Regions from separate parts of the Clostridioides sp. LIBA-2809 genome, predicted to be linked through region 1. Evidence: riboswitches for the same ligand, from Rfam matches in the RefSeq annotation. Region 1 holds a riboswitch; each other region holds the start of a gene.
What was found. A riboswitch is a leader RNA that binds a small molecule or an ion and turns the genes downstream of it on or off. The one in region 1 is predicted to bind cyclic di-GMP.
Positions count from the first base shown of each region.

Region 2: it holds a riboswitch for cyclic di-GMP, as region 1 does, so the genes downstream of both, ACTG44_RS15500 (M60 family metallopeptidase) here and ACTG44_RS19315 (type II secretion system protein) in region 1, are expected to answer to the same signal.
Region 3: it holds a riboswitch for cyclic di-GMP, as region 1 does, so the genes downstream of both, ACTG44_RS10405 (SH3 domain-containing protein) here and ACTG44_RS19315 (type II secretion system protein) in region 1, are expected to answer to the same signal.
Region 4: it holds a riboswitch for cyclic di-GMP, as region 1 does, so the genes downstream of both, ACTG44_RS01810 (flagellar basal body protein) here and ACTG44_RS19315 (type II secretion system protein) in region 1, are expected to answer to the same signal.

Region 1 is NZ_CP197004.1:4,101,379-4,104,584, forward strand. It holds gene ACTG44_RS19310 (GspE/PulE family protein) at 1-1,258, opposite strand, end outside; gene ACTG44_RS19315 (type II secretion system protein) at 1,403-1,888, opposite strand; cyclic di-GMP riboswitch class II at 2,049-2,134, opposite strand; gene ACTG44_RS19320 (ribose-phosphate diphosphokinase) at 2,975-3,206, opposite strand, start outside.
Region 2 is NZ_CP197004.1:3,277,369-3,280,574, forward strand. It holds gene ACTG44_RS15500 (M60 family metallopeptidase) at 1-1,417, opposite strand, end outside; cyclic di-GMP riboswitch class I at 1,539-1,624, opposite strand; gene ACTG44_RS15505 (cell wall-binding protein Cwp9) at 1,845-3,206, opposite strand, start outside.
Region 3 is NZ_CP197004.1:2,166,269-2,169,474, forward strand. It holds gene ACTG44_RS10400 (hypothetical protein) at 115-513, opposite strand; gene ACTG44_RS10405 (SH3 domain-containing protein) at 864-1,352, opposite strand; cyclic di-GMP riboswitch class I at 1,437-1,530, opposite strand; gene ACTG44_RS10410 (FtsX-like permease family protein) at 2,047-3,206, shown strand, end outside.
Region 4 is NZ_CP197004.1:315,773-318,978, forward strand. It holds gene ACTG44_RS01805 (DegT/DnrJ/EryC1/StrS family aminotransferase) at 16-1,107, shown strand; cyclic di-GMP riboswitch class I at 1,416-1,506, shown strand; gene ACTG44_RS01810 (flagellar basal body protein) at 1,914-2,231, shown strand; gene flgC (flagellar basal body rod protein FlgC) at 2,239-2,643, shown strand; gene fliE (flagellar hook-basal body complex protein FliE) at 2,653-2,970, shown strand; gene fliF (flagellar basal-body MS-ring/collar protein FliF) at 2,995-3,206, shown strand, end outside.

The sequences.
Region 1 (3,206 bases):
TTGCTCCAACTGCTGTATTTGCATGTAATGTACTTAAAACTAAATGTCCTGTAAGAGAAGCTCTAATTGCTATTTCTGCAGTTTCAGTATCTCTTATCTCCCCAACCATTATTATATCTGGGTCTTGACGCATAAAAGCTCTAAGCCCACTGGCAAAGGTAAGACCTGCTTTTTCATTTATCTGAGATTGATTTACACCAGGTAATTCATACTCTATAGGGTCTTCTATTGTTAAGAGGTTTCTATTTTCTGTATTTAATTGATTTAACATTGAATATAGTGTAGTTGTCTTTCCACTTCCAGTAGGGCCAACTACCAATATAAGTCCATAAGGAGTGTTTATCAACTCGTCATATATCTTAGAGCCATGTTCATCTATTCCTAGTACTTCTTTACTAACCATAAAATTACTCTTATCAAGAACCCTCATGGCTATCTTTTCATCCCTATTAGTTGGCATTGTAGAAACCCTAAAATCTATAGGTTTGTTATCTACTTTTAAATAGATTCTGCCATCTTGCGGTATTCTCTTTTCAGATATATTTATATCTGACATTATCTTGATACGACTTACTACTGCTTTGTATGGTGCTGAGTTCATCCTCATATATTCCCTTAACATTCCATCTATCCTAAATCTAACACGCATGTAATTTTCGCTTTGTTCTATATGTATATCACTTGCTTCCATTCTAACAGCATTTTCTAGTATGTTGTTTACTAATCTTACTATTGGAGCTGCATTTACATCTTCTTCAAGTATTACTGTTTCTCTTACTCCACCAGTTCTATTCTTGTTGTACTCAGTCATAGCTTTATTTATTTCTGAATGTGCATAAGCATGACCTATTGCTTTGTTTATATCTTCTGCACTCGATATAAATATCTCTACATCTTTACCTGACATACGTCTTACATCTTGAACTGCTTCTCTATCTTGTGGGTCTGACATGGCTAGACATATCTTGTTTCCATCTATTTTGAATGGAAATACAGCATATCTTTTGCATATATTTTCTGGAACCATTTTTGTAGCTAATGTGTCTATTTCTGTTCCTTCTAAAAATACACTTTCTATATCCAAAAGTTCTTTTAATACACTTATTAATAAGTTACTATCTATAAGACCTTCTTGTACTAGAAATTCTCCTAGTCTTTTTCCACTGTTTTTTTGCTCTGATAATGCCCATTTAAGCTGGTCTTCTGTTATGTATCCTTTTTCAACCAGTTTGTCTCCTATTCTAACTTTTTTAGCCACAGATTTCACTCCTTTACTATCTCAATTATATCATCATTTGTGATTGGACATTAAATAAAATAGTATAAAAGACAGGAAGATTTTCTTCCTGTCTTTTTTATTATATTTATCATTAAGTTTACATATAATTAAATATTGAAGATACTACTCAGCACTAGTTTCTAAATTATCTATAAGAATTATATATATTTTACCATTAAAAGCATCATCTAACTCATGCTCTTTAGCTACATCTACATTTGTATAAACCTTATCTTTTCCTATGTCAGATACTAGTTTATCTGCTTGTTCTTTTGTTATTGTTACGCCATCTATCAATAATGCTAATTTTTTACTATCACTAACTTTAACTAAACCATAAGTTCCACCAATATCAGAATTTTCTATATCAGATTCCAAGTATGATTTTAAGTGTGTTTTTATATCTGTAGGTAATGTGTTAGTATCTGCATAATAAGATAATGCTGCACTCTTAACTGAACTATAATCAGACTCAACACTTGCTACCTTAGCCTTATTTATATTACTAAATAAAGCTGGAACTGCTACTACTGCTAATATACCTATAATTGCAATTACTACCAATAATTCCACTAAAGTGAAACCTTTTTTATTCTTTCTTAACTTCATTTTTATTCCCCCTCAAATTTTTTAATTAATACTTACTTATAATATATCTGGTTAAAAATCTAAGTAAAATTATTTACACGTACTAACCAGATTTATTTCTAGCATATAACCATTTTAAAACAAAAAATGCTATGAAAATAAAAGTATCCATAAATAAATACAATTCCATAGCCGGTTGCACCACTAACTCCATATGTTCTAAGGTGCCCAAATCACAGAACATATATCAACGTTTCTATTTTTATTAAATTCAGGGTAATGCATAATTATATATACATATCCACTTATATTATATAATAGTTACCAAATTTTATCAACTAAGTTTATATTATTTATATATACCAATAATTTACATATTGAAACACAGTTCATACAAATAATTATACTATACAAAAAAAGAAACATCTCCCTACAATTATCATATATCGTAAGGAGATATTTATAAATTATCATTTAGTTTTATCATTGTCATTTCCATCCTTTGCTAATATTTATTTGAAAGCTAGAAGCTATTACAATATAGTATTTTATTAAAATCATCTATTATAAACATTCTATCTCTTTTAATTATGATTCAGCCACAATCACTATATAAATGAAACTCTTCATTTACAGATATGCTCATTGTGCAAAATTACTTTCTTTACAGTAACTTTATATAATCCAGAACCCTCTCACAAACATCAAAGATATAGAATAGATACTATTTTCAATTCTTATAAATAAACTTTCAATAGACTTTTATATTCCTTCTAGATTGTGGCTGAATCATTTAAGTATTAGGGGTTCATCTTCTGACCTTCCCATTGGAAACACCTCTTTCTTTGTTTATATTTACATAATACTACATAATCTGAAATTTTTCAATACTTTTTCCAAATATTTTTTATATTCATAATATTCATTATTTATGCACTTTTTCATATTTCTTTTTACGTATCTATTATAAATTCTAAAACATAATCTTTTTCTAAAATCGCATATACTCTTATAATAAATAAAAGACAGCTCTATAAATTTAAGTATCAAAAAAGAGTTGCTCAAAAGTTTTATATCCTTTTAAGCAACTCTTATAAGTCCAATAAATTAGAATAATTTACTTACTGATTCGTTAGAGAATATCATTCTTATAGCATCTCCAAATAAAGGAGCTACAGTTTTTATCTTTATTTTATCTATTCTTTTTTCTTCAGGAAGTTGTATAGTATCAAGAACTATTAACTCACTTATCTCTGAATTAGAAATTCTCTCAATAGCTGGTCCTGATAATACACCATGAGTACAACAAGCATAAACATCTTTTGCACCAAACTCTTTA
Region 2 (3,206 bases), 820 kb from region 1:
TATCATTAGCTGTTGTAGCTGTTATTTTTATAGTTATCTTTTTCACTGCTACTTGTTTACCAAGATTTATAACTATATCGCTATTTTGAACTTCTGCATATGTTTCTAAAGCTGACCTACTATATGTAGATGTCGTAGAGTTATCATCTTTACTAATATTATTATCTTCTTTTGGTGTATCTTTGTCTAAATCAGATTTATCAGTTGATGAGCTTTCTTTATCATTACTCTCTTTATCATTGTTTTCTTGTTCATTTGTATTAGAATCTGATTCTTCTTTATCATTGTTTTCTTCTTGAGTATTATCTGAGTTATTATCAGATTGCTCTGTATTTTCTTCTTTATTATTTACTTCTTCTTGTTGTTCTTCTTTTAAAGTTTTCACATACTCTTTGTTTTCATAAGGAATCTGTTGAACATTACCATCTTTATCCGTAACCTCAACTATTCCTTTTGCTGGAGCACTCCCTTCAGGAGCTTTAATATTTATGACTTCCATATCAAGTGCTTCTGATAAAGCTATATCCATCACTGCCGGTTTTTCTTCTGATATTTTATCATCTTTATTTGCTGGAGATATTGTAACTCCATTGTTTTCTCCACTAAACAAATCTTCTATAGTACCTTGAATATTTGTATCACTATTTTCTTCTAATGTTACCTTACTTGTATCTACTATAGGATTGGTAGGTACTATACTTTCTAGACTATTTGCATTTTCATTTTGTCCTAGATTTTTATGTACATAGTCTAGGTCAGCAATATCTACCTTTCCATCTCTATTTAAATCATATTCTTTTTTATTTGAATCTATATTTTCTAAAACTTCATTATAATCATTTTTATCTACTTTTCCGTCTCCATTTACATCACCCATTAAGAATAGTTCATAGTTTAAAGGTTTATTTTTACTATCTACACTTGCTCTATTACTTAATAAAACCCTTTGAGAATAACTTGATATATCAATATCTTTAACTTCTTTATTCTTAAATCCACTTCCAGATACTTCTACCTTGTATTTTCCAACAGGTAAATTGCTGAACATAATATTATAATATGATATATTTTCATCTTTTTCTTTTATTTCACTTCTATTTGCAGATAATTTTTTGATAGTATATTCTATAGTATCTGTTCCTATATTTATACTTCCTGAATTTTTACCTCCAAGTTTTATTATCCCACTATTATTACTACCATCTTTTAATTGTAGTTGTATATCAGTTATACTTTCTGATTCATTATTTTTGATTGGAAGTGAAAAATTTAAATCCACTTCTAGATTCCCCTTTAGCTTTTCTGTAACTGATTTTTCAACTGCCCTTAGTTTTCCCTCTAATATAGGCTCTGCAAAAACATTCAATGGTGCACTACACATGGACACTGCTAGTACACAAGATATTGCCTTTTTCATGAAATAACAATCCTCCCTCAATAAATCTTTAATTTTCCATGAATTTAAATGCTATAGTTTCAGACAATAAAAAAAGACACTCAAAGAGAATCTTTATTATAAATAAAAAGAACTTGCTCTTTTTAGCAACTGGCTGATATGGCTTTATAAGCTTTAATCCCTATAGTTTTGCGTCATTAGATTTCCCTAATTTTGCCATTTAATTTTCAATGCTTTTATACCCATTTTATACTATATTTAAACTTTTTAATACAATTTTTTTATGTTAAAATACAAAAAAAGAATATTTATATTATTATGTTAATATAAATATTCTTTATCATTATAAATACATTACTTATATGTTATTTTCTAATTATTATCTTATTACATATTTCCAGCGCTTATCTATATATTATTATCAAAGTATTTAAATCTCTATAAACACCTATTCTTTATATCTTCCATAAAACTCATGTGTTGCATATATAGTCTTATCTCCTGTCATAGTTAATCCAAATCCCATTATTTCATATCCCTTATGTAACATATTTGTACCTTCCTCAGGATTTGTCTTCCACTCATTAAAAATAAAGTTTCCTATATCATCTGCATCTCTATTCGTATATACAGGCTTATCTGGGATTTTATACTTAATTATATTTTCCCCTTGAACAGAAATGTATCCAGGTTTAATCTCACTCCAATCTAGATACTTCAAAAAAGTAGAATACGAATTTTTACCATTTATAGTGTGAGATAAAGTCTTTTTATTTGCCATTAAATTAGACCAGTCATTTGCTAGACCTTCTAATCTACTTGCTACAGATAACTCTCTTACTCCATTTTCTTTTCTGTATTGTTTTGTAAGAGCATATATTTTTCCCTTTATCCTATCCTTAAATACTTTATCATTTGGATTATAGTACAATCCTTGTTGGTTTGGCGAAGCTTGATTTATACATTGCTTGATGACATTTTGATTTATTCCTCCTAGTACAGTCAATTTATCTGCACCACTTAAAATACTCTTATTGCTACCATTTTCAACTAAAACCACAGGCGCATTTTTTGCTATTGTAGAAGCTGCCAATGCATCAGTTAGTTGCATACCCTTACTTAAATAAAATTCTTTACTGTCTTTATAGAACTCTTGTATAACTCTCTTATTGGTATCAAATCTATCTGTTCCACCTAATCTAACAGAATTTGTACTCTTAACCAGTTCATCACTTATTATCTCACTAGAACCAAGTGCATAACTCTTTAATCCTGTTGTATCAAATCCTACACTGCCTCCATCTGTAAGTATTATAGGTACTCCATCTCTTGCTGCTACTGGTGATGCACTTATTGCATCTGCTTCTCCTGTAATTCCATTAGCTATAATTACTTTATCTATTGGTTTGATTTCTTTGATTTTTTCAGCTATTTTTATGCTTGTATCAAATCTATTCTCACCAAATATTCTTTGTACAACCTTCTTTTTAGATAGTAACTGATTTTCAACATTTTTACTTATTGTCGATTCTGAACCTATTATATATATAGTATTTGCTTTGTTTAATCTTTCCATAGTAGTATTTGGGATTTGATTTTGTTTTGTCATTAAAATAGGCGCGTTTAATGCTCCTGCTAAACCACTTGCACTCAAGCCATCTGACAAGCTATTATCCGAATTGATTAGTATTGCTGTATTGTAGTTTTGTTTGTCTGCTATTTTTGCTGCTGTCTCATATCTGTCAGTTCCTTTTATTTGTTCAACTGATGTGAGCGCATTTACTCTAGGAGTATTTACCATTACTAAAAA
Region 3 (3,206 bases), 1.9 Mb from region 1:
ATTATATCATGCTATTAAATAAACATCAATAATTAACAAAACGTTGTTCTTTAAATTACCATCTAATTAATAATAAAATCACATAAAACAACTATATAATTTTCATTGTTGTATTTAATAAAATTTCTTCTTCTTTCTTTTAATAAATATTAATATAACTAAAACTATAACAACAAACATAACTATTATTGACAGTATCAATTTTGATAAAATATTATATCTTCTTATACCTCGACTTTTGTGTCTATTTAGAATTCCATGTCCATAAGTTTTAGTTCTTGTAGTTCTTTTTTTTAATTTCACTCTACTTTTACTAGATTTGCTACGTTTGTGTCTACTTTTAGATTTAATAGTTTTAAACCTAGTATTATTAGATTGATAATTCTCTTGTGTTGAAAAAATGTATACACTAGAATCAGTAATAACGTCTGCCTCAACTTGTAATGGATTTATAATGCTGATTATAAGTAAAAAAGATATAATTACTCCAATCAACTTTTTCTTTTTTTTCATATTTTCCCCCTCATAAAAACTTATATCTAGTTTATTATAATATATATTAAAGTAAAAATTACAAAATTTTTCAAATTTCTTATATGTTTTCTTATCTTTAATATTATTTTTATTCTATAAAGTTTCTCTTTTGTTAAAATTCTTTAAATTAATAGTAAATTATGATACTTAGTACACAAAATACAAATTAAATCTACTTTCAACTAAATTTTCCATTTATAATTAAGATAGCTTAATTAATTTATTCTGTTTAGTATTATAATAATGATTTTTACAAAAGAAAAAGAATCCTATGATTAGGATTCTTTTTCTGAGATTTATTAGTGTATTTAAAGCTTACTAGTATCCAATTATGATAAACTTAAACATTCTTCTATATACTGGTTATATACATATCCACAATATCTTTTTCCACTTTTATCAATATTCACTCTTGCCCATTTCCCAACACTATAACATACTTCAACTTTAAAACCATCAGGAATTGTAGTTATAATTCTAGAGTCTAATGTTCTATCATTTCTAAGTTCTAAACTTAGACCATTTGTTCTTATATTTCCTACATAATTCTTTTTTCTATCTTTTACCATGTTGTTACTATTGTTTTTAACATTGCTTAATTTTTCTAAATATTTATAAAGTAACCATCCTTTGTCATAATTACTTTCAACTTCTGCCCATATTCCATCAACACATTTTAGCTTGACAATTTTACCTTCTGGTATACTTTTCAACTTCATACTATTTATGTCTGGTCTTTCTCTTAAATTTAATTTAATTTTAGTCTTAAAATTGATGCTAGATTCGCCAAAATTTTTTAACATTAATTCAGATATCATCTTAAGCCCTCCTCTTGCCAAATATTAAGTTATTAAAAATATATACTTTCAACAAATACTTTTAACAAAAAGAATCATTATCTTTTTGGCAACTGGCTGACATGACCTTTATTACATAAAGATTTTAGTCCCTATAGCTTTGCGTCATTAGATTTATCTAATATTGCCTATATCTGAATAATAACATAATTTGAACAATTTAAAAATAATATTACCTCAAATTTTATATTAATTAAATATAAATTAAATTTTTAATTAATAATAAGCAAAAAATACCTTTATATTTATTAATTTAATTATTGTTCTTCATAATTCATCTAAAAAATAGTAATTTATCTATGATACTATTACTTTTAACAAATCTTTTTTAATAAATATTAACACATAAAAATAATCAATAATTTTTTATATACTTAATTAATATTAAAAATTATTGATTAGTAAAAAACTAAAAATAAAATATATTAATTATATTCTTTTTTAAAATTCTTACTAATTTCTTTAGGATATATTTTGTATAAACACTTTATCATAAGAAGTTTATATTTTACTTTTTTAATAACTTGACAAAATAGTAATATTATTATATTATCATTATAGACCGACGGTCAGTTTAAATTTTTATATATCTATGACTAATATAAAATAAATCTAAAATATTCAATACAAAATTTTTAAGAAATGAGGATTATTTATGCTTAAGAGAATATTATTAAAAGATTTAACTCGAAACAAAGTGATAACAATTGCTCTATTTATTTTTATTTTGCTTGCATCAATGCTGGTATCTAGTGCAACGAGCATCATTATAGAACTAACTGATTCCATGACTTCTTTGTTTCAAAAATCCCATGCGCCTCATTATGTTCAAATGTATTCTGGGAAATTAAATCAAGAAGAAATTGACAAGTTTTCAGCTAAAACTCCATATGTAAAAAAGCAACAAACTACTGAACTTTTAAATATAAATGGAGCTAATATTTTTTTAGGAAATAAAGGAGAAAATCAGGCTAATAGTGTGCTAGAAAATAGCTTTACAAAACAAAATGATAAATTTGACTTTCTATTAGATATGGACAATCAAATAATGCAAATAAAAGATGGGGAAATAGGAGTTCCTGTATACTATATGAAACAATGCAATTTAAAAATTGGAGATACAATAAAAATTATTAATGGTAGTTTCTTTATGGAATTTACAATAAAAGATTTTATACGTGATGCACAGATGAACCCTTCTCTTGTTACTTCAAAGCGTTTTTTAATCAGTGATAATGATTGGGATACTTTAAAAGCTACTATGGGGGAAAGCGAATATCTAATTGAATTTCTCTTAAATGATATAAATAAAATTAGTGAGTTTGAAACACTATATCAATCAACTAAGCTCCCACAAACAGGTACATCAATAACTTATTCCACTTATAAACTACTAAATGCTTTGTCTGACGGAATTGTAATTGCTATTGTCATCTTAATTAGCATTCTTCTTATTACAATTTCTATTTTATGCTTACGATTTACTTTAATTACAACGATTGAAGAAGACTACAGAGAAATTGGTGTTATGAAAGCCATTGGTATTCAAAATAGTAACATCCAAAAACTATATTTGATAAAATACGTATTAATTTCATCTTTTGCAAGTTTTCTTGGCTATATATTGTCGTTATTCATAGGAGTTTTTTTTACAAAAAATATTTATATTTATATGGGAACAGTAGATAAAGATATCTTTAGTATTCTTATTCCATTTATAAGTTCAGTTCTTGTATTTGTAGCTATTGTATTCTTTTGTAAACTTATACTTAAAAGATTCAAAAAAATATCAGCAGTTAATGCATTAAGAAATAA
Region 4 (3,206 bases), 510 kb from region 1:
TAAGGGTGTAACTTTATGTTAGTTAAATTTAATAATTTATTAGAGCAATTTAAGGTTCATAAAGAAGAATATGAGAAGAAGATTAAGGATGTAATGGAAAGTGGATATTACATCCTTGGAAATGAAGTAAAGTATTTTGAAGAAGAATTTGCTAGCTATGTAGGTAGCAAATATTGTGTTGGTTTAGCCAGTGGTTTAGATGCACTGATAATTGCTTTTAGAGCATTAGGAATAAGCGAAGGTGATGAAGTAATAGTGCAATCAAATACATATATAGCTAGTGTCATGGGAATAAGTATAAATGGGGCAAAACCAGTATTTGTAGAACCAAATGAATATTATAATATAGATTCATCTAAGATAGAAAAAAAAATAACTAGTAAAACCAAAGCTATATTAGTAGTACATTTATATGGTCAGGCAAGTAAAATGAAAGAGATACAAGAATTATGTAAGAAATATAATTTGTATTTAATTGAAGATTGTGCCCAATCCCATGGAGCTAAATATGATGGAAAAATAACAGGTACATTTGGGGATGTAGGTTGTTTTAGTTTCTATCCAAGCAAAAACTTGGGAGCATTTGGAGATGCAGGTGCTATAGTAACTGATAATAAAGAAATAGCTGATAAAGTGAAAGTACTTAGAAATTATGGTTCAGAAAAGAGATACCATAATAAATTTGTTGGATATAATTCAAGATTAGATGAAATTCAAGCAGGTCTGTTAAGAGTAAAACTTAAATATCTTAATGAAATTGAAAATGAAAAGTCAAAAATTGTAGATAGATATCTTAATGAAATTAGCAATCCAAAAGTTATACTTCCCAAAATAGAAAAAAACTGCACACATGTATGGCACTTATTTGTATTACAAGTTGAAAAACGAGATGCATTTATGAAATACTTAAAGAAAAATGGTATAGAGTCTATAATACATTATCCGATACCTCCTCATTTATCTGAAGCATATGCTTATTTGGGATATAAAAAGGGATCTTTTAATATAGCTGAGAATTATTCAAATAAAGTTGTTAGTATACCTTTATTTGTTGGTATGAAGGATGAAGAAGTTAGTTATGTAATTAAAAGCATAAATGAATATTAAATAAATTGTAATAATATCATAAATAAATTTTTCATATATAATTTAGTTAAAATTCATTAATTAATATTTTTAGACATTTATATATTATATAAATAAAATTGAAATATATAGAAAAATATAGAATAAAGGAATAGTTTGTCTTATATTTTTACGAAATGAAAATATTTTAGTCAAATTTATTATAATATGGGAGAATATAGTATTTATAATCTGTATAATTAATAATAATTAATTTTTGAAAATAAAATATTCAAGTATACATAAAAAAGATATTTAAAAAATTTGTTATTTATTGTATACTTAAATTAAAACTAAATAGGCAAAACTAAAGAAATTTAGTGACGCAAAGCTATAGGGGCTAAGGTTTGTATATGCGAACTATGCTAGCCAGTTGCCAAAAAGAGTCCTAAGTATATTTGTATACTTAGGATTAGTCGAAGTGACTGCTTTTTTGGCGGTCATTTTATTGTGGAAAAATTGCTTTATTATAGTAGAAAATACACATAATAACATATTTTACCAATTATAATATAAAATAAAGGAAATTTATCTAAAAAAGTTGCTATTTTACAAAAAAAGGCAACTTTATGAGGGGAAAATTAAATACATATTAAAATTTTTTTTTATTTTTATTGGATTTAATTGAATTCAAATTAGATTTCTTACTAAAATAATTCGTTATTATATTAATGTAATAGAATTGCAATAGATTTAAATGAACAAAGAAGTCATTTTTTGTAATATAGCAACTTCATTTTTTTAATCATTAAATATATCAAATAAATATATTTTGAGGAGGGGTGAGTATGAATACATATGACATTATAAAAATGGGATTAGATGCAACTAATCTAAGAAGTCAAACAATAGCAAATAATATAGCAAATATAAATACTGAAGGTTACAAAAAACATTATGTAACTTTTGAAGAAACATTAAATGAGGCCATGCCAAAAATAGAAGAAAAAATAGACAATTCCAAAGGGTTAAGAGTAGATGGCAATAATGTAGATATAGAAGAAGAGAAAGTAAAGCAAGCAATGACAACACTGCAATATAATGCTTTAATAGGTTTTGCAAATGGCAAAATCGCAATGACTAAATCAATAATAGGTGGGAGGTAACTAGAAGATGAGTGTGTTCAGTGGAATGGAAATCTCTGCTAGTGGATTAACAGCAGAAAGTTTGAAAATGGATATCATATCATCAAATGTAGCTAATATAAATGCTACAAGAGGTCCAAATGGAGAAGCATATAGGAGAAAAGTTGTTTCATTTGAAGAAAACTATGATAATAAATTAGGTATGTTAGGAGTAAAAGTCACATCTGTTGAAGATGACAAATCACCTCTTAAAGAAGTATATGACCCAGCTCATCCAGATGCAAAGCCAAATGGATATGTAGAATATCCAAATGTAAATATATTAGTTGAAATGACAGATTTAATAACAGCTTCACGAGCATATGATTCCAACATAGATACACTGAATGCTCAGAAGTCTATGATATCTAAAGCTTTGGAAATAGGAAAGTAGGGATAAATTATGCCAATTACACAAATTAACAATTTAATGCAAGGTGCAAAGTTAGATAATTTAGTTGGAGAAATAAAACCATTAAATCTTAATAATAAAGAAGAAAAAAAGAATTTTGAAGATGTAATAATAGATACTATAGACAAAGTCAATTTTCAACAAGTGACAGCAGATAATATGAAAGAAAAATTTATAAAAGGCGAAGATGTTTCTATGCATGAAGTTATGTTAAAAGGTCAAGAAGCACAACTATCTATGCAATATCTAATAGAAGTTAGAAACAAGATTCATGATGCATATCAAGAAATGAATAAAGTACAAATTTAGCCTTTTGAACAGGAGTAATAATCAATGATAACCAGTTTTAAAAATAAGATTAAGGAGCAAGTTGCTAAAGCTAGGACAAAAATAGGTTCTTTAAAAAAAGGGACCAAGATAGCATTAGGTATAGGGATTGTTGCTATATGTTTAGCGCTAGTATTTACAGCAATATCTGCAAGTAAAAATAAGTATGCAGTCTTATTTTCAGAACTAGATGTTCAAGATGCTGCAGATATATCAGC